DNA from 3 places in the Lysinibacillus sp. GW823-FHT02G10 genome. Region 2 is predicted to be linked to each of the others. Evidence: riboswitches for the same ligand, from Rfam matches in the RefSeq annotation. Region 2 holds a riboswitch; each other region holds the start of a gene.
What was found. Region 2 has a riboswitch for cobalamin ahead of cobT (nicotinate-nucleotide--dimethylbenzimidazole phosphoribosyltransferase). Riboswitches for the same ligand answer to the same signal wherever they lie in the genome.

Region 1 (5,714 bases), 1.1 Mb from region 2:
GGTGCATGGCTGTATCGACTAATGCGCCGAAATCATTGACTTTACTTGCTGCATGGATATCGATGGAACCTAAGTTACACGATACATCTAATCCATAGTCATTTGGTTGATCCTGGTCCGTAATGATACTTGTCTCTTGTACTTGTAAGATTTCTGTACATAAATTGGACATTTTGACACGTCCAATATTTTTTAAAGGATGTACCTTATTGACATTATCATCAAAGATTTCAAACGGATAACCTGATTCAAATTGTGCTTTTTTCACCTCTGTGTAAAGCTTTCGTGCATTTAAACGTTTAATTTTACGAATTTTAGGGTTATCAAGTAGCTCGTAGTACATGTCTGAAATAGAAATTTCAGACATACGTTTGCCATATTCTTTAAAAATATCGTATGGGCTAAACAAAACAATATCCTTATCACGTTTCATCAGTTCGAAGAAAATACTAGGTATAATAATCCCTGTTGAAAGGGTAGCGAGGCGAATTTTATCATCAGCATTTGGTTTTTTTGATGAAATGAAATTTTCTATGTCTGCATGGAAAATATTTAGATAGACAACACCTGAGCCATTTCGTTGCCCTAACTGATTAGAATAACTGAAAGAATTTTCTAACAGTTTCGCTACTGGGATGACACCACTTGCACGATTTAATATCTCTTTAATTGGATCACCTAATGGACGTAAATCTGTTAAGTTGACCCCAACTCCACCACCAAGGCGTGATAGCTCTAAACAATAGCCAATATTTTCAGCAATACTATTCATGGAGTCATCCATTGATAATTTAAAGCAGCTGACTAATTCACCACGTGCTTTCTTACCACTATTTAAAGCAGTTGGTGTTGCAGGCTGATAGGCTTCCATCATTGCTTCGACAGAGCGTTCTGCTAGAGCCGTGTTGCCTTGAGCTAAATACAAAGCAATAATGACAATACGATCCTCATACTTTTCTAAGATTTCTTCCCCATCACGACTTTTCATAGCATAGCTATCGTAAAATTTGCTTGCGCTCATAAAGGATGGAAAGCGGAAATTATAATCATAGGCTTTCTTGTACAGCTTCTTAATAAATTCCATTTCGTACATGTCGATAAATGCTTTCTCATAGTAGCCCTCATCAACTAAATAGCGTATTTTTTCCTCAATATCTATAAAATAACGCAAACGTACGTTAACATACTCTAAAAAGTAGCGGCGCGTAGCTTCGCGGTCCTTTTCTAACTCAAGTAATCCAGTTGTACTATAACGATTCAGTACGTCATTATTAAGCTTTAAATAGGTTTTCATCTCATTACCCTCGTTTCATAAAACGTTTGTATTGCTTCGTAATCCGTTTGATTACCTCGTAAATCTAATTTCCTTACTAAGGGTACATGATAGGTAGCAGCGATTTTCTCACCAGCAGCGCCAAATACATGATGACCGAAGTTACTATTACCACTGGCAACTACTCCTTTACAAAAATCCCTGTTTTTTTCTAAGAAACGTTGTACCTTTGCTGGAATGTCACCTAAACCATCTGTGTAGGTAATTAAGAGATATGGCTTGTTCAATCGCAATTCTTCCGAGAGCTCGATACATTCTGCCTTTAATTTGGATACAACATTTCGGACATTACCTGTACGACTCGCGTAAACAATCATAGGGCAATCAACTCAATTTGAGAAACAATTTCCTGAACATCTCCTATAAAAGTTTCATTCATCTCTAAAACAGGCACACTTAAAAAACCTGCGTCAATAATCGTTTGCTTTGCTTGTTCATCGTGATCGATGTTAACAATTTCAGCTTCAAGTCCTGCACGTTGTAGTTCAGATTTTACCCAAAGGCATTTTGGACAAATTGTTTTCGTATAAAGTTTCATAGAAATCCCTCTTTTCATAAAATAAAAAAGCCTATCTCCTCTAGAGAGATAGGCTAAATGGAAACGTTAACATACCAAAAATACTGACGTTCCCATCTCTTAATCCCCGAAGAAATGATAAATTTGTTTTATAAAGGCAGGTCTCCTGGCTTTGCTTCATTCTCTGATTCCCTTCCCATGCAAATGCACAGTGGTTGCAATCATCGTCAGCTTCACAGTTGCGGGGACAGCGTCGGAATTGTACCGAACTTCCCTTTTAAACTACATGTAGTAGTACCTTTGTAAAACGAACACAATATATAGTTGTTGTTCAATAGTTTTAAGTGTACCATCCTTCAAATGAAAAGTAAATCAAGATTCTAAACTTCTTTATTTTTGGATTATTCAGTATTTTTAATTATGTAGTTCCAAATAGATTACCACTAATCACTTATACCCAAATCAAAAATCTATTTTTAACGATGTACGTGATTTTCTATTAAAATGGATCTAGAATTCTAATTTGAGTTTAAAGAAATCTTCTATTTTATGTACCATTGAAAAATAGTTGTCTCTATCGTAAGTCCTGAAATAATGATCATCTCTTACCCATTTCAAATGATGCTCATTACATTAATAAAGAGCATGCTTTTATCATAACATGCTCTTACCATTCTATCATTGGGATTATAGTCTAACCTTAACCTCAGTCCCGTCCTGAGCTTTGACATCGACTAGCACAAGTCCTTTATAATTTTGTAGTTCCTTGATAATCGGCTTTAGCATTTCTTTGTCGATGAGGGGAAAGGTAAAGTCTATTTTCTTTTTATCGAAGTATGCCTTTGTCCACTTATTGGCTTGTTGCTGTATCCATTTAGAAGTTAAAATGGAGAGGACAATGGTTAGCACAGTATAGGGAACAGGGACGGTAAAGCGAACGTCTTTTGCTTTCACTTTTACATGCATCATTCGTCGCCTCTACTCAATGAAGACTGCAACGGAATCCCCGTTTGCTGATTTTATATCTACAATTTGTCCATCTAGTTCATTTTCAATTGCTTCAAGAAGAAGATTGATGTCGATATCTTTTACGTATTTTTCCGATTGCGGAATACTTGCAGCGATGCTGTGTCCTGCCATCAATACGGCTTTGACAAGTTTAATTGGTAAATTTACCGTGACATTATCATTTTCGGTGGATACAACACGGACCTTTAACGTTTTATCTAAATACTTTGTTTTTTCCACAAATTTATTCTCTGATTCTTCTTTCTGTTGTAGCACTTGAATCAGCTCTGATCCTTTATCCGCATCAATTTTGCCCTCTTGAATCATCGTTAAAACTTTTGTAATTTCCTCTTTCATGGTCGTTCCTCCCTATTCATCTTTTAAGAGCTTTATGGCTTCATCTGTTGTGATTTCGCCATTTTCAAGCATGCTTACAATTTTTTTCTCATCTACTTCATTTTTCTTCTTTTGAGCATAGCCAAGGGATGAAATAATATCATTTAGCTTGCCTCGAACTGTTGGATACGAAACCCCCAGTTCCTTTTCAACCTCTTTAATATTTCCTCGGCAGGTTAAAAATACTTCCACAAAATGAAGCTGATCCTGTGATAAGGATGCTAGCTTCGACAATTCAAACTCATTTTCAATGGTCGTGTGACAATGAGAACACTGTAACTTCGTAATTTTTAATGTTTTACTGCAGACAGGACAATTTGTGATTACTTGATAAGCCATAGTGAACTCCTTCCTTTAAGTTAAGCTGATTATATAATAAAGAAATTAAAGATGTAAATAATAAAATTAATAATTTTAATTAAAAAATAAATAAAATTAATATCTTGATTAATTTTATTTATTTTTGTTTCTATATTGCTTTAAAAATTAAGAAAACGCCATTTTTAATTTCTCAAAATGGCGTTTCTGTTTAATTGGGTCTATCCTTCTTTTTTCTTTCCCGCGGGTGTGATGGCAAAATTGCATTGTATAACGCTTGTGAAGCGGGGTGCTGATATTTCCCACCCTTGCCTATCTCCTCCACTAGCTGACCATGCTGCATCACAAGGATGCGATCTGACATAAAACGTGTGGCCTGTAAATCATGTGAAATGAATAGATAAGCAAGCTGTAGCTCTTTTTGAAGTCTTTGCAGTAGCTCTATAATCGTCTTTTGCAAAATCATATCAAGACTACTAATGGCCTCATCTAAAACAATCAGTTTCGGCTTTAATGCAAGAGCTCTAGCAATGTTGACTCGTTGCTGCTGTCCCCCACTTAGCTGTGAGGGATAGTTTTGAGCCATTGCCCACTCTAACTCTACACAGTCTAGTAATTCCCTTACTTTCTGTTGTCGCTCTGCTTTGCTAAAATGCTCGAAATTCAAAAACGGTTCTTCGAGTATTTCGAAAATCGTCTGTTTTGGATTAAATGAATGATAACTATTTTGAAAAACAGCCTGTAAATTTCTTCGTATCATTTTTTTCTCTTTGCTGGGTGCTTCGTATAAATTGACACCTTGAAAGATCAGCTCTCCGTTTGTTGGTCGTTCAATCCCTAAAATAATGCGCCCTAATGTGCTTTTTCCAGAACCACTTTGACCGACGATGCCAAGACATTCTCCTTCCTGAAGTGAAAATGTCACATTCTCTAATACAGGGGCTTCCTGTCCTCGTTTGAATAGAAATGGTCTTTGCGCATAGTATTTCTCAATATTTTTTACTTCTAGTAGCGTCATTTTATCACCTCATAGCATTCTCGCTTGTAAAAGTTTCTTGGTATAGGGATGCTGAGGCGCATCAAAAAAATCAAAAACATTTGCTTGCTCAACGATTTCTCCTTGATACATCACAGCCACATCGTCCGCAAGCTCAGCAATGACACCTAAATCATGCGTGACAAGGAGTATGGTAGCATCTGTTTCTGAGCGAATTTGATTAAATAGTGTTAATACTTGTTTCTGATTGATGGTATCCAGAGCAGTCGTAGGCTCGTCTGCGATGTAGAGGGAGGCCTGTATCGCCATTGACAGAGCAATCATCACTCGCTGTAGCATGCCTCCACTTAACTGGAAAGGATAGTAGGACAAGAGCTGCTCTGGCTGAGGTAAATGAACTTTTTTCAAAGCATCAAGGGCGATCTGTCTCATTTCTTTTTTTGTAAGCTTAAAGTGTGCTTTTAATGTTTCTCGAAAATGACTTTCAATCGTTTGAATATGATCAAATGCAGCGGGTGGGTTTTGCAAAATCATCGAAAGATGTCTGCCACGATAAGCTCTCCATTTAGTAGCTGAAACGTTTAATAAATTTTCTTGCAGATAGAGTACTTCCCCTTGGCTGACATGGGCAAAGGACGGTAATGTTTGCATGATGGCATGGCAAAGCATAGACTTGCCACTGCCACTTTCCCCGATAATTCCTAGGACTCGCCCTTTATAAGCTGTCAGGTTGATAGAGGTTAATATATTTTTCTCCCCTATTTTGACTGTGAGGTCTATCACTTCTAAAACTTTCTCCATAACTTCCCCTTTCCTAGTCAAGCCTTTTTAAACGATTTGCTAATTGATTAAACAATAACACAACAAGGATGATGGCAAGTCCTGGATAAAGCATTAATTCAGGATGCTGTCTCATGTATTGCTTTCCTTCATTGATCATCATGCCCCATTCTGGAATCGGTGCCTGCACCCCAAGTCCGATAAAGGAAAAGCCTGCAATTTCTAAAATCACCTTCCCGATATCTAATGCGACAATCGTGACAATAGATGGCAATAGATTGGGTATATAATGGCGTCTAATTAATTGGATACCTGTAGTGCCCGTTATCCTAGCAGCTTGAACAAAGTCTTTCTCATTGATGCCA
Region 2 (12,931 bases):
TTCACAATGTCTCGCATTTCAATCAGTAAGATTTATTGACTATCTAAATTGACTTCAATCACTCTAGAATTCCCTAACCAACTACTGGTATATGAACGCTTTTGACGAATGTTTTTCTTTATTTTAATCACATTTTATCAATTTGTATGTGCACCTGTAAAACTTGCCTATTGTTTCTAAGAGGATTTTACGCTAAGCTAATGTGCGGACTCATTTCAAGATGCGTATTTAATGACCGATTTTGGCTATTAAATTCATAGATTCTGTTACGTAAAAAGTCTTTTAACTTTTAATAAAGTTTATTTATTGATAGAAGGGGTGAAAGGGATGGCTTGGGAGGTTTTTAGTATTATAGGAACAATTGCCTTTGCTATTTCTGGGGCAATTATTGCCATGGAAGAAGAATACGATTTATTCGGTGTATATATACTTGGTATTGTGACTGCTTTTGGTGGAGGAGCTATCCGAAATTTACTCATTGGACTACCTGTCACAACACTTTGGGGACAGGATATGATGTTTCAAATAGCGCTTGCTGCGATTACGATATTCTTTATTTTTCCGCATCATCTGATTCAACATTGGCATCGTTGGGGTAACTTCACAGATGCGATTGGCTTATCAGCATTCGCTATTCAAGGCGCACTCTATGCTGTTAAGCTTGATATGCCAGTAAGCGCAGTCATTGTAGCTGCTGTTTTGACAGGTTCAGGTGGGGGTATTGTACGAGATTTATTAGCTAGAAGAAAACCATTAGTTCTCCGTGATGAAGTTTATGGTGTTTGGGCAGCTCTTGCAGGATTGCTAATCGGATTCGAGGTTTTTACAGGAGACATTTTCCTTTATATTTTATTCGCAGTGATTACAGCTTTACGTATTCTTTCCTATATGATGAAGTGGCGCTTGCCATTACGAAAGTTAAATCGTGCATAAACACCATTCAGCCAATGACCAAAAATTAAGTCATTGGCTGTTTTATTGTTTTTATCTTTTTAACAACTGCATTGATTCTTCTAAAGTCGCCATGTTTTTCATCATCGAGCAAGCTGCATCTAAAATAGGAAAGGCTAAGGCTGCTCCAGAACCTTCGCCTAAACGCATATTCATGTGCAACATTGGTTCAATGCCTAGTAAGGCAGCGGCAATTTTTGCCCCTGGTTCCTCTGAAGCATGGGAAGGAATGATATAATCGATTACTTTTGGTTCGAGCTTATAAGCAATGAGGGCTGCTATAGTTGAAATAAATCCATCAATGACAACGGGTTTACGATGGGCAGTAGCGCCAAGAATAATACCTGTCATCGCCCCTATCTCTAACCCTCCAACCTTAGCCAGAACATCAATAACATCATTTGGATTAGGCTGATTTAAGGTAATTGCTTTTTCAATAACTGCCGCTTTATAGGCAATGCCTCCTTGGCCTACTCCTGCACCAAACCCCGTTACTTCGATAGGGTTGCATCCCGTCAAAACAGCTAATATCGCAGCACTTGGTGTTGTATTGCCGATGCCCATTTCTCCAGTCCCAAGTACATCAGCACCTTTTATGATTTCCTCAGTGGCCACACGGATTCCTACTTCTATCGATTGAATGGCTTCTTGTTTGGCCATAGCTGGACCTTGTGCCATGTTATCTGTACCATATTTAATTTTATGAATAATGACACCTGCATCAAGTGGAATATCTTCTTTTACACCCACATCTACTGTGACCACCTTTGCATTGGTAATCCCCGCAATCGCACAAACGCCTGTACCCCCCTTAGGAAAATTTAATGTTTGAAAGACCGTAACATCTTGTGGATTCGTGGTTACACCTTCCTCGCAAACACCATGATCTGCAGCACAGACAATCATCACTTTTTTGTCGACCATCGGATATAATTGTCCTGTTATACCAGAGAGCTGTACGGCAAGTGATTCTAGTTTACCCAAGCTACCTGGGGGCTTACAAAGCGCATCAATCCGCTTTCTAGCTTGCTCCATACTTTTCATATCAGCCCCCTGAATGTTTTGAATCGTGTCTTGTAATAATTGCATGATTATTTCTCCTCTCGTTCTCATTAAGACAAAATAAAAAGTCTGTAGTTTATTGTCATGACAAATAAACTACAGACTTTTCCATCATCTATATCTTCTATAGCATGTAGGCAGGTCTCCTGGCTCAAGTTCAACATCTCATAGTACCTTCCCAGCAATTTGCTAGTGGCATACACTACGAAACTCCCTCATACAGTGGCGGGTCCGCTAAAGCTTTTCACTTTATTCCCTATTCTCCCTAGTGGGCACCTATTGCTTTATGTAATTATGTTAAATCTACTTTACAACTTTTTTAGTGTCAAGAGGAAAAAATTTTTTGAGTGTTAACTTAGTACATACTGCTATTCACAATAAAAGCTTATCAAGTGCTTGTCCCAATAAATGAATCCTTCACTTGATTCCTAGTCTTCCATAATTAGTGCTTTTTAGAATTCTCTATGTCTAACACTCGGCTTGTACAAAAATCCATTACTGAATCAATTGCCATAACAAGTAAACTCAGACTTTTCAATCATCTCTATCTTCAATAGCATATGTTCTGCCAATTCACTGAGTAATGTTGAACATAAAAGTTGAAACCTTAATAATCTGTTCAATGTAAACATAAATTATTTCTATGATTAAAATTAGGGTGAGTATCAATAGTAAAACGATGAAAAGTTAGGAGTAGATACGATGAATGCAAAACAATTAAGAAACGCTATTGCTGAAACCTGTGAAACGCACGATAGCCTCTATGCCAAACTCGTAAAACCGATCAATCAGTTGTTAATCAATATCGACGCTTCGATCAGTGAAGAGACAGCAAATAAAATACTAGAAAATTTAAAGTTATTTCATAGTGGTGATAAATACATTACGGAGTGTCATTTCGAGGAGAGTCAAAATTTCTTGAAAGATGGCATTGAGCTTCTCCAAAAAGGGGATTTGGCGAATGGAGCACTACAAATTTATGGAGCTGGTCTAAACTTTGCTAGTTATGCTTCAAAAGTGCAGGGACAAAAAAATGTTAATATCTACAAAAACTTTGAAGAGAATTTTAATTTTATCATGGATGCCTTGAAAAAATAATCATGAAAAAAGAAAGAGTTATACTCTTTCTTTTTTCATGATTTATTTAAATTCTAATTCTCCATCATAAGCCAGCATGCCGCCTTCAAGGTTTGTTACATCAAATCCTTGGGCCTCTAAGTAAGCACACGCATTGGCAGAACGAGCTCCAGCCTTGCATACAATAATATATGGCTTTTCTACATCTAATTCCTCTAAACGTTCAGGGATAGTTCCGAGTGCAATATGTTGAGCACCTGGGATCATGCCATGGGCTACTTCATCCTCTTCACGTACATCGATAATATATAGGTCCTCATTTGCATCTAACAGATCTAATAATTGTGTTGTTTCCATTGTTTTCATAAACTTTGTCCTCCAAAATATCAAATTCCACTATCATTATAGCTTGTAGCAAAAAAAACAGCCAGTGTGAGAACACTAACTGTTTAACAAACTTATTATACTTCTGTCTCTAAAAACTCTATTTGTTTTGCTGGTACGAATGTAGAAATGGCATGCTTGTAGATTAGGTGCTGCTTATTTTCAGCATCAAGTAGTAATACTGTAAAATTATCATATGATTTCACAGTCCCTTTTAACTGAAATCCGTTTAACAGAAATACAGTTACAAAAACACTGTTTTTACGTAGTTGGTTCAAGAACGTATCTTGCAAATTGATTGATTTCATCAAATAGCCTCCCTACTAACTTTCTACCTCTTCATTCCTATAGTAGCACGTTCTACCAATTTATCAATTAGTAATTTTTAGAAATTTTTCTTTATTCTTATAATCGATCATCCGGCGTAATAAAATGGACATCCATTTTATTACGGAAATAAGTAAGCTGTCTTTTTGCATAGCGACGGGAATTTTGTTTTAAGCTATCAAGGGCTTCCTCTAGGGTACATTTGCCATCTAAATAATCATATAATTCTTTATACCCGATGGCTTGTATAGACTGCACTCCACGGATATTTTGCTGCCATAATCCCTTCACCTCTTGCAGAAGACCATTTTCCACCATTAAATCAACACGACGATTAATACGGTCATATAACACGTCACGGGACATGTTTTGACCTAGCCCTAAAATAACATGGTCGTAAAGGGGTACTTCCCCTCGATTTTGCGCTTCAGCTGCTTTTGATACACCGCTTAATTCCAGCATTTCTAATGCACGAATAACACGACGTGTATTGTTTGGATGGATTGTCTCCGCTGTTTGAGGGTCTAGTTGTTTTAGTTTGTCATGCATTGCCTCAGGGCCAAGCTTTGCTAATTCCTCATAGTAGGCTTTTCGTGCTTCTTCATCTACTTTTTCATCAGTAAATTGGAAATCATAGAGGACAGCTTGTACATATAAGCCAGAGCCTCCTACTATTATAGGTAATTTTTGACGAGCTTGTATTTCCGCGATCTTCGCACGTACTAATTTTTGATAATCTGCTACCGAAAAAGATTCTGTAGGCTCTAAAAAGCTAAGTAAATGATGAGGAACGCCCTCCATCTCTTCTTCGGTAATTTTAGCTGTCCCTATATCGAGCCCTTTATAAACTTGCATGGAATCACCATTAATGACTTCACCGTTATATTTTTTTGCCAGTTCAATGCTTAATGCCGTTTTACCTGAGGCAGTCGGTCCCACTATTGCTACGACCTCTACCTGCTGCAATTTAGTTTCTATCATATTTTTCTAACCACCGTAATAAAACTTGAAAGACCGCTTCTTGATTGTCTTCATTTAAAATTTCATGTCGTTTATCCTCGAATAAATAAACCGTTACATCCTCTACATCCACCGCTGCTAACTGTTCAGCAACTTTGTAAACGCCTAGCCCCTGTTCACCAACCGGATCTTTACTGCCACTAATCAAGAGAATAGGGAGGTCTTTTCTTACTTTTGCTAATTCTCTTTTACGATTTAGTGTGGCAAAGCCAGTTGTCAAATCCACGAAAAATTGATTCGTTGGAATAAAGCCACAATAGGGATCATCGATATACTTTTCCACCTCTTGTTGTACTGAACATAACCAATCATAGGCAGTCTTCGGATTAGGAAATTGCTTATTAAAGCTACCAAAGCTCAATTGATTTAACAGCTTACTTTCAGTTTCTTTTCCTAGTCCCTTTGCTAAAGCCTTGGCTACTAGATTTCCTACAGCATGCAAGGCTGTCACATTTCCAGTGCCACAGAGAATAACATTATCTACTTGCTCTCCGTATAATTGAATATAGCGTCTAGTAATGAAAGAACCCATACTATGGCCAAAGAGAATTAATGGTACATTAGCGTATGGTACGTGAAGTTGTGTAATCACTTCATGAGCATCTTTTACAACACGCTCAAAGCCGTTTTCTTCAGCAAAAAAGCCCAATGTCCCATTATATGCTGCCGTTTCACCATGCCCACGGTGATCGTGCATCGTCACAACATAGCCTGCTGCGTTGAGTGTTTTCGCAAATGTTAAATAGCGACCGCTGTGCTCTGCCATGCCATGCAAAATGTGAATATGTCCAATACATGGCGTTGAAGGCTCCAATGTTCGCGTGAAGACAAATTGTTCATCCGACATTTGAATATAACGCTCCATCCCTTACTCCCCTTCTTTCACAAAATTTGTTGCATCGTTAATGGCTTGCTCTAATTCAGCAATATATCTATTTTTTTGCTCCTCTGTATAATTTAAGCGTTGTTGCATCACCTGAATCACTTGCTGTTTATAAAGCTTTACTGCTTCAATATCGAAGTATAATAAACCAGTCCGACGGATAAAGAAGTCGCTTGGTGTATAGACCATTTCGGCTTCAATGCCATACAGTAGCATCGCATGTAAGGCAAGAGGCATTGTACTACCATGTTCATGTAAAAATTTCACCCGATCAAATAAGGCATCTACATTCGTGCCATACTTTTGTACGAGATGCTTGGCTTCATCATAATTTAAGCCATATTGTACGCCTTCACGTGCTTTATAGGCAATATAGTCAGGGAAATTAATAGCGTTAATTCCCTTTGCACCAGAAAGTGCTAGCTCACGTGTTAAACAGGCACTTGCATGCTTATAGCGACGAGCCTTTACGATTTTATCCACAATCGTTTCAGCCATTTGGCGATAGCCCGTAAGCTTACCACCCGCAATCGTCATTAAACCACTTGACGCTGTCCAAATTTCATCTTTCCTTGAAATTTCTGATGGATCCTTACCTTTTTCATAAATCAGAGGTCGGACGCCAGCCCAAGAGGATTCAATTGTGTCTCTTGTGATAGTAGCAGTTGGAAAGACCTTTTTAGCAGCCTCAATTAGATAATCCACATCTTGCTGTGTTGCCACTGGATGTAGAGGATTACCTTCATAGACAGTATCCGTAGTCCCTACATAGGTTTTGCCATCTCGTGGAATGGCAAAGGCCATACGACCATCAGCAATATCAAAATAAACAGCTTGCTTTAGCGGGAAATCCTTTTGTTTAAGGACAATATGAACGCCCTTTGTTAGACGTAATTGCTTGTTATCTGCTACTTTATCTTTTTGTCGTACGTCATCAACCCAAGGACCCGTTGCATTCACAATTTGGGCGGCATGGACATTGAGCATTTTCCCCGTCACATGATCCCTCACTTTAATGCCAACAAGCTTTTTCTTTTCATAAATAAATTCCGTCATTTCAGCATAATTGAGGCAAAGCGCTCCATATTCTACAGCCTTTTTTAATACTTCAATTGTTAGACGGGCATCATCTGTACGGTATTCTACATAATAGCCACCGCCGACTAAGCCATCTTGATTGAGTAAAGGCTCTAATGTCAGGGTTTCCTGAGCATTTAACATCGTTCTACGTTCATGTTTTTTGACGCCTGCCAAGCGGTCATAGACCTTTAATGCCATAGATGTTGTGAAGGGACCGAGTGAACCCTTTTTATATAAAGGTAATAGCATTTTTTCAGGCGTTGTGACATGTACAGCATTATCATAAACAATTTCACGCTCTCGCCCTACCTCGGCTACAACTCCTACATCAAATTGCTTTAAATAACGTAGACCACCGTGAATCAATTTGGTTGAACGGCTCGACGTACCAGCTGAAAAATCCTGCATATCAATTAATGCGACAGAAAGGCCTCTTGATGCGGCATCTAATGCAATTCCTGCACCTGTAATACCACCACCAATGACTAATACGTCAAAGCTATAGTGCTCTAGATAATATAAAATTTTTGGTCGCTGCTCAAATGAAAACATACCTTTCTCCCCCAATAGCTATGATTTAAAAATTCGTGTTGCCTCTACAGCCTTCTGCCATCCTGTATACAGAGCTGTGGCTTGTTCTTCATCCATGTGAGGTTGATAGGTTTCCCCACTCACCCATAATGCAGATAAAGCCTCTTGGTTTGGCCAGAAGCTTGTCGCCAGCCCCGCTAAATAGGCTGCACCGAGTGCTGTTGACTCATTCAGTTTTGCTAGCTCTACTTGTAGCTGTAAAACATCACTTTGGAACTGCATTAAAAATTGATTTTTGACAGCTCCACCATCTACACGGAGTACTTCAATCGGAGTACCTGCTGCTTCTTCCATTGAATCTAGTACATCTTTCGTTTGATAGGCTAATGATTCTAGTGTTGCTCGAATAAAATGTTCTTTTGATGTTCCACGTGTTAACCCAAAAATGGCGCCACGTGCATCTGTATCCCAGTAAGGTGTACCGAGTCCAACAAAGGCAGGGACAACATAAACCCCATCGGTATGATCTACTTTTCTAGCATAGGATTCAGAATCCTCTGCTGTACGAATCATCCTAAGTCCATCGCGTAGCCATTGAATAGCTGATCCTGCTACAAATACACTACCTTCCAATGCATAGGTCACTGTCCCATCAATTCCCCACGCAATGGTTGTCAATAAACCATTTTCCGATGTCACTGCCTGCACTCCTGTATTTAATAGCATAAAGCAGCCAGTGCCATACGTGTTTTTAGCCATTCCTTTGGTAAAACAAGTTTGTCCAAAAAGTGCGGCTTGCTGATCACCCGCAATTCCAGCTATCGGAATTTTTTCTCCAAAAAATATACTTGGAGCCGTTTCTGTATATATTTCTGATGAATTTCTCACTTCTGGAAGCATGGACATTGGGATAGCTAAAAGCTCACAAAGTTCCTCATCCCACTTCAATTCATGAATATTGTAGAGCATTGTTCGAGCTGCATTTGAGTAATCGGTCACATGAGCCTTTCCCTTTGATAATCGCCAAACAAGCCATGTATCAATCGTCCCAAATAATAAATCCCCATTGTCTGCCTTTTCACGAGCGCCTTCAACATTATCTAAGATCCATTTAATTTTTGTCGCTGAAAAATAAGCATCTAAGCGAAGCCCTGTTTTTTGCTGAAAATGTTCTTCTTGTCCTTGTTCTTTTAAGTTATTCACAATGTCCTGTGTTTGGCGTGATTGCCAGACAATCGCATTGTAAATGGGCTGACCTGTGTGTTTATCCCACACCACTGTTGTTTCGCGCTGATTGGTAATGCCGATCGCATGAACCTCACTTGCTTCATGGCCACTTTCGGTTAATACCGCCGCAATAACGGACAAGATAGAACCCCATATTTCATTGGCATTATGCTCTACCCAGCCAGCCTTTGGAAAAATTTGTTGAAATTCTTTTTGTGCTACATGAACAATTTGACCTTTTTTATCAAATAAAATGGCTCTTGAACTTGTCGTTCCTTGATCAATCGCTAAAATAAATTCACCCATCCATTTTCCCCCTCTCCCTTACATAACCCGTTTAAACATTTTTTCCACTTCATATGATGTAAAGTGAATAAGCACTGGACGTCCGTGTGGGCATGTAAATGGATTATCTGCATTGCGTAAATCTCGTAGCAATGTTTCCATTTGCTCTTTTGTTAAATAATGATTGGCTTTGATTGACTTTTTACAGCTCATCATAATTGCGGCTGCCTCACGTAGTTTTTTGATATCAGCCTTTTTAGTTGTCAACACCTGTTCAATCAAATCCTCAATGATTTCCTGTTCCTCCCCTTGTGGGAACCAACTCGGATGCTCACGTACAACAAAAGATGACTGTCCAAATTCCTCTAAAAATACGCCTACAGCTTCTAATTCATGCCTGAGTTCTCGTAAGATCAGTGCTTCATCTGCTGCATAATGGAATGTTAGTGGTAACAATAATGCCTGACGTTCATGAGGATTAACTTGACCGACTTTTTCACGGAAGAATTCGTATTTAATACGTTCCTGAGCAGCATGCTGATCAATTAAATAAAAACCATCCTCCATTTGTGCAACAATGTATGTGCCATGGATTTGTCCCACTACTTCGAGTTCAGGAAAGGGTTCCTTCGTAGGCATCTCTTCTAATATTTCCGACTGTACGGCTATTGTTATTTCATCAATTGTTTCAGCCTCTATTTGTGATGTAGGCTGCCAACTTGTCTCTCGAACCGTAGAAATAGGCTTAGGCTCATCTATTGGTTCAGGATTGTTTTCTTGAATGGTTTGGACATCATATAATTTTTCCACGATGGCATTCATTTTCTCTACATCGATCTTCGGAGCAGGCTTCCAAATGTTCAATTGCTCAGTAGCTGGTTTAACTATTTTTTCTTTCTTTTCCATTTGTGGGACTCGAATAATGTTGCGTATTGTTTCACGAATGGTTTCCTCTATTAACTTTAAAAGCTCAGCCTCTTTACTTAAACGAATTTGATGTTTTGCAGGATGCACATTCACGTCTGTTAAGTAAGGATCACCCTCTATATATAGAACAACTATTGGGAAACGCTCGATAGGTAAATACGTATGGTAAGCATCCACAATGGCCTTTTGTACTAAATAATGCTTGACCCAACGACCATTAACAAATAGAGACATATAATTTTTAGAAGCACGTGTTACCTCTGGTAAGGATACAAAGCCAGAAATTCGATAATCATGTGACTCGCCTTGGAATGACACCATTTTCTTCGCATTATGTATTCCATAAATAGCTGCTAGCACTTGTTGTACATCTCCTCGGCCATTTGTTTGCAGTAGTTGTTGACCATTATGCAATAATCTGAATGCTATTTGTGGATTACCAAGTGCGAGGCGATTCATCAGGTCTATTGTATGCCCTAGTTCGGTTTGAATGGTTTTCATATATTTTAAACGGGCAGGTGTATTAAAGAATAGCTGGGAGACTGTTAAATCAGTCCCTTTACGTAACGGACCAGGTTTATGAGTGAGGATATGTCCACCTTCAAGTTCTAAATGTGTTCCAGATTCACCATTTGATGTAATCAATGTCATTTTAGAAACAGAGGCTATGGATGCTAACGCCTCACCACGGAAGCCAAGTGTTCTAATACGAAATAAATCATGTTCCTGATGAATTTTACTAGTAGCATGACGAGAGAATGACATTAGTGCATCCTCTTCATCCATACCGCTACCATTATCTATTACTTGAATAGAAGTGAGACCTGCTTCTAGTAAAAAAACATCAATGGACGTACTCCCAGCATCAATAGCATTTTCCACTAGCTCTTTGACAACAGAAGCTGGCCTTTCTACTACCTCTCCTGCTGCGATTTTATTGGATAGCCATTCGTCCATAATTTGTATGTTTCCCACTAACGTATCACTCCTTTATTTTTTAGCGTTCACTAGCTCTTGCTGTAGCTCATATAAAATATTCATTGCCTGCATCGGTGAAGTACCTAAAATATTTACCTTTTCTAATTTCTTTAGCACCTTTGTCTCGGCTGGGGAAATCGGTTCGTCCTCTGTAAATAAAGACATCTGTATTGGTTGTTCAGCTATCACCTGTGTTTCGGCAACTACTTCTTTCCCTGCCTCAAAGTTCTCAAGTAATACACGTGCTCTAGCTAAAATTTCCTCAGGTAATTGAGCAAGCTGTGCCACATGTATACCATAGGATTTATCAGCCGCTCCTTTTTTCACCTTATGCAGGAAAACGACCGTACCATTTTTTTCAGTGGCTGAAACATGCACATTTTGTAAGCGTGGTAAATCCTTTTCAAGTGCTGTCAATTCATGATAGTGCGTAGAAAATAACGTATTGGCTCCTATTTTGTCATGAATATATTCCATCATCGATTGTGCCAAGCTCATACCATCATAGGTCGATGTTCCACGTCCAATTTCATCAAATAGCATTAAGCTATTTTTTGTTGCATGCATAATAGCATGTTGCGATTCAAGCATCTCCACCATAAATGTAGATTGTCCTGCCGCTAAATCATCAGCCGCCCCAATCCGAGTAAAAATTTGATCGGTAATTGGTAGCTTCGCTTTTTCAGCAGGTACATAGCAGCCCATTTGAGCCATAACAACAATTAATGCTACTTGACGCATATAAGTACTTTTACCAGACATATTCGGCCCTGTAATAAGCATCATATTGTTCTGCTCTTCTAGCACACAATCGTTTGGTACATACATTTGCTTGTTCAGCATTTTTTCAACGACAGGATGGCGTCCTTCTATAATTTTAAGGGCACGTCCACCATGAAATTCTGGTTTCGTAAATCGATATTTTTCTGAGACGCTTGCAAAGCTTAATAAGACATCCAATTCACTAATGTTTGCTGCTAGTGCTTGGACACGCGGAATATAAGTTTTTAATACATCACGAATTTCTACAAACAGGTTGTACTCTAATGTTAAGCTTTCTTCTTCAGCATTTAAAATCAATGCTTCTTTTTCTTTTAGTTCCTGTGTAATATAGCGTTCCGCATTCGCCAGTGTTTGTTTTCGCTCATAGCGTGTTAAATCTGCTAAATGAATATTTGATTTTGTAATTTCTATATAGTAACCAAAAATGCGATTATAGCCTATTTTTAAATTTTTAATACCCGTTTTCACACGCTCTTCTTGTTCAAGTTGGGCAATCCAATCCTTACCATTACGAGCGGCATAGCGAAGTTCGTCTAAGCGTTCATTATAGCCGTCACGGATAACATCCCCTTCTTTAATGGTAATAGGGGGATTATCTGTAATCGCTTTTGCTAATAATGCCTCGACATCTGAGCATGTATCAAGTTCCGCACCTAATTGCTGTAATGTTTCTTTATTTGACCCCACCAACTGCTGTTGAATAGTTGGCACTTGGCGTAAAGAATCACGCAATTGGGCTAAATCTCGTCCACCCACATTGCCAAAAGCAACACGACCAGCCAAACGCTCTAAATCATATACTTGTTTTAAGGATGCTTGAAGCTCTGTTCGTACAAAATATTCTTCCAATAAATCCGTAACAATCGCTAGTCTAGCCTCGATTGCTGAACGTGTGGCAAGCGGTTGGTGTAGCCATTGCTTTAATTTCCGTCCACCCATCGCTGTCACCGTGTCATCTAATAGCCATAAGAGTGTACCTTTTTGATCGCCACCACGAATCGATTGAATCAGCTCTAAATTGCGCTTTGAGCTAGAATCAATGCGTAAATAATTTTTAATTTCATTAAACGTGAATGCCTGAATATGTGATAAAGATCTCATTTGTGTTTGGTCAATATAAGCTAACAATCGAAGACACGCAATTTGTAACGGTTGTGGTACAGCTTCTAGATAACTTGCTGCTTTGTCCATTGGCATTTCATTCACTTCAATTGAAAGTACGATCCCAGCATTGACGGCATGCTCTGCTAATAATAGCTGCAAACTATCCGTTACAATCAGTTCTCGAATTCCGTAAGCCTGCATTTGCATTAATAAGGCTTTTCCATCGCCTTCAATAGAAGACGCTACGGCTTCACCTGTGGATAAATCTAAATAAGCATAGCCAAATGTTGTGTCATCTAATTGCTCTGCCGC
Region 3 (5,714 bases), 1.1 Mb from region 2:
AAAATCCGTTTATCAAGAATAAACAAGCAGCTGCAACTTGGAATCGATATGGTGACAGTTGGCGACTTTACGTTTTACGATAGAATGTTAGATACAGCTTTGATGTTTGGTTTAGTTCCAAAGCGCTTTAACTGGCAAGGTGGTAAAGTCGATTTTCATACCTACTTCAGTGTAGCAAGAGGAGACAAAACAGCCGTAGCTAGTGAAATGACAAAATGGTTTAATACAAATTATCACTACATTGTTCCAGAGTATGAGGGACAAGCCTTACAACTAACAGAAAATAAAGTGTTAGCCGACTTTTTAGAGGCGAAGGAAACTTTCGGTATCATTGCGAAGCCGACACTAATTGGTCCCTATACATTTTATAAGTTAACGAAAGGCTACAACAAATTAACACAGGTTGAGTACTTATTAGCTTTATTACCACTCTATACGCAGGTATTAAAAGAATTAGTGGATGCAGGTGCCACTTGGATTCAGCTAGAAGAGCCATCCCTCGTCTTAACACTTGATCCAGCAGAGATAAAGCTGGTGAAAGAAATGTATGACCAGTTAGCCACTGCCGTTCCTGAGGCTAAAATAATGCTACAGACTTATTTCGAAGCTTTAAGTGCCTATGAAGCATTAAGTACATTGCCTGTTCAAGGATTCGGTTTGGACTTTGTTCATGGCTATAAAGGAAATATGGCGTCACTTCGTCAATTTGGTTTCCCGCAGGATAAAGTATTAGGAATAGGGGTAGTGAATGGCCGTGATATTTGGCGTTCAAACCTGGCGGAGGTCAATGCGACAATTCAAGCCATTGAACAGCTAAGTCATGCTGCTGAACTATGGATTCAACCATCAAGTAACCTACAGCACGTTCCAATCACAACCTCTCTTGAAAATGAACTTGACCCTGTTTTAAAGCAGTCTCTGGCCTTCGCAGATGAGAAAATCGTAGAAATCACGGGGCTGACTAAATATAGACGAGATAAAGATGGTTCCTTACAACATAATTTTTCAGAAAGTATGAAGGCGATTGAGGCTCTAAAAAATCATCCAATCCGCCAAAATAAGTTAATTCATCAAGCCGTTCAAACTGTGACAAAGCAAGATTTTGAACGACACAGTAATTTTACGAAGCGACAAACGATCCAACAACAAGCCTTAGGATTACCGCTGTTTCCAACAACTACAATCGGTAGCTTCCCGCAATCAGATGAAGTGAAAAGAAATCGTAATGCGTGGCGAAAGAAACAATTATCGAATGAAGCCTATGAAACATTTTTAGAAGACGAAACAAAGCGCTGGATCTCCATACAAGAGGAATTAGATATCGATGTACTTGTTCATGGTGAATTTGAGCGTACAGATATGGTCGAATATTTCGGTGAAAAGCTGACTGGCTTTGCCTTTACAGAGAAAGCGTGGGTTGTTTCATATGGATCACGCTGTGTGAAGCCTCCGATCATTTATGGAGATGTTGCATGGGCTTCACCAATTACCGTAAAAGAATCCGCCTATGCCCAAAGCCTAACGAAGCGATTTGTAAAAGGCATGCTGACAGGGCCAGTAACAATATTAAATTGGTCCTTTGTGCGAGATGATTTGTCCCGTAAAGATGTCGCTTATCAAATTGCATTAGCACTCCGTAAAGAGGTGGAAGCACTAGAAAACGCAGGTATATCAATTATTCAAGTGGACGAGCCAGCGTTAAGAGAAGGTTTACCGCTTAGAAAGGAGGAATGGGGGGCTTACTTAGAGTGGGCTGTCAATTCCTTTAAGCTTGCGACATCTAGTGTAAAGATGAAACACAAATCCATACACATATGTGTTACTGTGAGTTTAATGATTTCATCGAACCAATTAGCGCACTAGATGCAGATGTGATTTCCATAGAAACATCACGAAGTCATGGGGAACTTATTACCTCACTACAAGTACAGACCTATAAAAAAGGAATTGGCTTAGGCGTCTATGATATTCATAGCCCTCGTGTACCAAGCGAGGATGAAATGCTCGCTATTATGAAAGATAGTCTACAGGTGCTGGACCGTTATCAATTCTGGGTGAATCCAGATTGTGGCTTAAAAACGAGAAAAGAAGATGAAACCGTTGCAGCTTTAGCGAATATGGTTGCTGCTACTAAAACGTTGCGTCAAGCTGTACAACAATCTACATCAAGCTAACGAAATGATTTTTAATCTACTACATCTACTCTCCAATAACGAAGACTAGGGTAAATCCCTAGTCTTTTTATCTTACGTCGATATATATATTATCTTCAGAAAGTAAAATTGACGTGAACAGGCGAGCATGTTATGTTTATTACTAATTTCATAGCAATCATTACAAGTTTGAGTGAAATCGTCTTTCATTCAATTAAAAGGAAAATGGGTGAAAATCCCATGCTGTCCCGCAGCTGTAAATGAGGAGTTTTGTTTCAAATACCACTGAGTGAGTACTTGGGAAGGTGAAACAAAATGATGATTCATGAGCCAGAATGCCTGCTTGTAAGAAGATTCATTGATGATCTACGAAAGATAGGGAGATGGATGGAGACTTGCTCATCGTGGGTTTTTCTGTCCTTATTCTTTTTTAGAATAAGGTTTTTTTATGCCTTCTCTTCTTCAACAAGTAGATGTATTTGTACTACGAATAGAGATAGGAGACAGAAAATGAGATTGACAAAGTATTTACTTCCTTTCCTGCTTGTCCTGACGTTCAGTTTACTTGCTGGCTGTACAGGCACGGATGAAGAAAAGGAAAAGACCTCAGCAAACCAAACAGATGAAAAAATAATAACGATTGGCTGGCCATTAGATGTCGGTCCATTGAATCCTCATACATATTTACCGAATCAAATGACTGCCCAAGCAATGGTTTATGAATCCTTGGTGGAATACAATGATGATGGTACTGTTACGCCTAAGCTCGCCGAAAGCTGGGACATCTCTGAGGATAAAACTTCGTATACTTTCCATCTAAGAAAAGACGTGAAATATTCAGACGGCACTGCATTTAATGCAGATAATGTCATTCGTAACTTTGACGCCGTTTTAGCGAATCGAGACATGCATTCTTGGATGGGCATGGTTAACCACATGAAAGAGGTTGTAAAAGTAGATGATTTTACAATTCGTCTGCAATTGGATGAGCCTTATTATCCAGTCTTAAACGAACTTGCCTTCGTCAGACCTTTCCGTTTTTTAGGGGATAACGGATTCCCAAAGGATGATATGACGCAAGATTCTATCAAAGCACCGATTGGAACAGGCCCTTGGGTATTAACTGAATACAAAAAGGACGAATATGCATTATTTAGTCGCAATGAAAACTATTGGGGAGAAAAACCACTAGTTGAACAAATAAAAGTAAAAATTATTCCTGACTCAGAATCTATTTCATTAGCATTTGAAAACGAAGAATTAGATTTAATTTATGGGCGTGGCATTATTAGTTTAGATAACTATACGTATTTAAAAGACAGTGGCAAATACAAAACTGCTACCTCTGAGCCTTTATCTACGAAAGCACTGCTATTCAATACACAATCTGGTCCATTATCTGAGCTAAAGGTACGTCAAGCCATTCAATATGCTATTAATAAGGAACAAATGGTCGACAGTATTACACATGGTACGGAAAAAGTAGCGAACACATTGTTCTGGGATGCGATTCCTTATGCCAATATAGATCTAGCACCTATTGTATACAATCCAGAAAAAGCCCAACAATTGCTAGATGAGGCAGGGTGGTTATTACCTAAGGGTGAAAAAATTCGTTCAAAAAACGGACAGCTGTTGTCTTTAGATTTGATTTACATTGCATCCGATGCAATTCAAAAACCAATGGCAGAATTAATGCAAGGTGAACTCGCAAAAATTGGCGTTCAGTTGAATTTAGAAGGGGCAGATGTAATGGTCGGTCTTCAAAAATTGATGGATGACCAGGTGGATATTAATTTCTGGCGTACCAATGGACCACCTACAGATCCACATAGCTTTGCAAATGAATCAGCTACACCAAATGCTAGTGGTGTGTACGAGGCGAAATTAGGCCTAGCAAACGCCAAAGAAATCGATACGAAAATTCACCAATTATTAGTAGGAACAGATGAACAGGAACGCGTGCAGCTTTACACGAATATTTTAACGATGTTTCATGACCAGGCACTCTTTTACCCTATTTCTTACGAAACAAATAATGTGATTTATCAACCATCTCTAAAGGATTTTGCACCACGTGCATCTGAATATGATATACCTTATGCACAAATGGCTAAAGAAAAATAAAAGTGGAGGAGAGAGTGTGTCTAGCAGAGACAGCTCTCTCTTTATCATAGGATTGAGTAGGAAGTGACAGCATGTATGAATCAACATGGATCTTTTGTTTAAAAAGAATTTTAACATTGCCCTTTGTCTTATTAGGCGTTTCCATCCTAACCTTTGTATTTATTCGTTTTGTTCCTGTAGAGCCTGCTGAAGTCATACTACGTTTGGCAAGGGTTGCGCCAACAGAGGAAGCCATTCAGGCATTACGTGAGGAACTGGGAACGGACAAGTCGTTTTTTCTTCAATATTTGCTATGGGGAAAGGGCATAATCCAGCTAGATTTTGGAACATCTTTTGTTAGTAAATTACCTGTGGCACATGAACTATTCGTGAAATTACCCGCAACCATTGAATTAGCTATTGCTGCGTTTATCCTCATTTTAGGGCTAAGTATTCCATTCGGAGTAATAAGCGCATTGTATAAGCACACCATCATCGATAAAATCATACGATTCTTTAGCATATTGAGTGTGTCGATTCCAGCCTTTTGGTTAGGTTTCCTATTACTCTATTTATTTAGCTTAAAATTAGGACTCTTTCCGACAAACGGGAAGGGCACACCTGCTCATTTAGTTTTACCCGCCTTCGCACTGGCGTTACCAACAATTGGATTATTCGTTCAGCTTATCCGTTCAACCATCCTAGAAGAATTACAGCAGCAATATGTTCAATATGCACGGCTAAGAGGATTAAAAAGCTCCGTGATTCTTATCCGTCATGTTTTGCGAAATGCTGCTATTCCCTTGACTTCCTTGCTAGGCATGACCCTTGGCAATCTTTTAGGTGGAGCCGTGATTGTGGAGCAGGTTTTTAGCTGGCCCGGACTCGGCAGGTACTTAATAGAATCCATTATGAACAGGGATTATCCAGTTGTACAATGCTATGTGTTAATTATTGCGGTTATCTATGTGCTTGCCAATTTATGTACAGATATATTGCATCGTTTATTGGACCCTCATCTAATGATGAAGGGTAGGAGAGATTAAAAATGAAATTTGTACGAACAAAAAGTGTCAACTTAACAGGATTAATCAGTCTATTCCTCCTTGTCATTACTGGCTTATTAGGACTGTTGGCGCCAATTTTAATGCCACACGACCCTTTTGCTGTCGATATTGCTAAGAAATTTTCAGTCCCGTCTTGGGACTATCCATTAGGTACAGATCATTTAGGAAGGTGTATCTTGTCACGCCTTCTTTTAGGTATTCGTTATTCTTTAGGTGCAGCGCTCATCATTCAGCTAGTCGCTATTGTTTTAGCTATCCTACTGGGTGCTTTTGTAGCGTTGAAAAGAGGATTAATTGATTTTCTTTTTATTCGATTATGTGATATTTTATTAGCCTTTCCGACACTCGTACTTGCATTTGGGCTGTTAGGTATATTAGGTCCTAGCTT

Region 1: linked by a shared signal. The riboswitch ahead of AC1RFD_RS06430 (glutaredoxin family protein) and the one ahead of cobT (nicotinate-nucleotide--dimethylbenzimidazole phosphoribosyltransferase) in region 2 are both predicted to bind cobalamin.
Region 3: linked by a shared signal. The riboswitch ahead of nikA (nickel ABC transporter substrate-binding protein) and the one ahead of cobT (nicotinate-nucleotide--dimethylbenzimidazole phosphoribosyltransferase) in region 2 are both predicted to bind cobalamin.

The regions. Positions count from the first base shown of each region.
Region 1 is NZ_JBXAJI010000001.1:1,230,863-1,236,576, reverse strand. It holds gene nrdE (class 1b ribonucleoside-diphosphate reductase subunit alpha) at 1-1,294, opposite strand, end outside; gene nrdI (class Ib ribonucleoside-diphosphate reductase assembly flavoprotein NrdI) at 1,291-1,650, opposite strand; gene AC1RFD_RS06430 (glutaredoxin family protein) at 1,647-1,871, opposite strand; cobalamin riboswitch at 1,990-2,167, opposite strand; gene AC1RFD_RS06425 (hypothetical protein) at 2,538-2,819, opposite strand; gene AC1RFD_RS06420 (SHOCT-like domain-containing protein) at 2,829-3,215, opposite strand; gene AC1RFD_RS06415 (DUF2089 domain-containing protein) at 3,228-3,593, opposite strand; gene AC1RFD_RS06410 (ABC transporter ATP-binding protein) at 3,784-4,590, opposite strand; gene AC1RFD_RS06405 (ABC transporter ATP-binding protein) at 4,600-5,370, opposite strand; gene AC1RFD_RS06400 (ABC transporter permease subunit) at 5,384-5,714, opposite strand, start outside.
Region 2 is NZ_JBXAJI010000001.1:166,577-179,507, reverse strand. It holds gene AC1RFD_RS00860 (trimeric intracellular cation channel family protein) at 328-933, shown strand; gene cobT (nicotinate-nucleotide--dimethylbenzimidazole phosphoribosyltransferase) at 985-2,040, opposite strand; cobalamin riboswitch at 2,132-2,308, opposite strand; gene AC1RFD_RS00850 (hypothetical protein) at 2,716-3,111, shown strand; gene AC1RFD_RS00845 (rhodanese-like domain-containing protein) at 3,154-3,456, opposite strand; gene hfq (RNA chaperone Hfq) at 3,552-3,782, opposite strand; gene miaA (tRNA (adenosine(37)-N6)-dimethylallyltransferase MiaA) at 3,880-4,782, opposite strand; gene AC1RFD_RS00830 (alpha/beta fold hydrolase) at 4,769-5,686, opposite strand; gene AC1RFD_RS00825 (glycerol-3-phosphate dehydrogenase/oxidase) at 5,690-7,336, opposite strand; gene glpK (glycerol kinase GlpK) at 7,355-8,848, opposite strand; gene mutL (DNA mismatch repair endonuclease MutL) at 8,867-10,729, opposite strand; gene mutS (DNA mismatch repair protein MutS) at 10,745-12,931, opposite strand, start outside.
Region 3 is NZ_JBXAJI010000001.1:1,225,077-1,230,790, forward strand. It holds gene metE (5-methyltetrahydropteroyltriglutamate--homocysteine S-methyltransferase) at 1-1,863, shown strand, start outside; gene AC1RFD_RS06385 (hypothetical protein) at 1,815-2,174, shown strand; cobalamin riboswitch at 2,322-2,514, shown strand; gene nikA (nickel ABC transporter substrate-binding protein) at 2,664-4,280, shown strand; gene nikB (nickel ABC transporter permease) at 4,352-5,305, shown strand; gene AC1RFD_RS06400 (ABC transporter permease subunit) at 5,308-5,714, shown strand, end outside.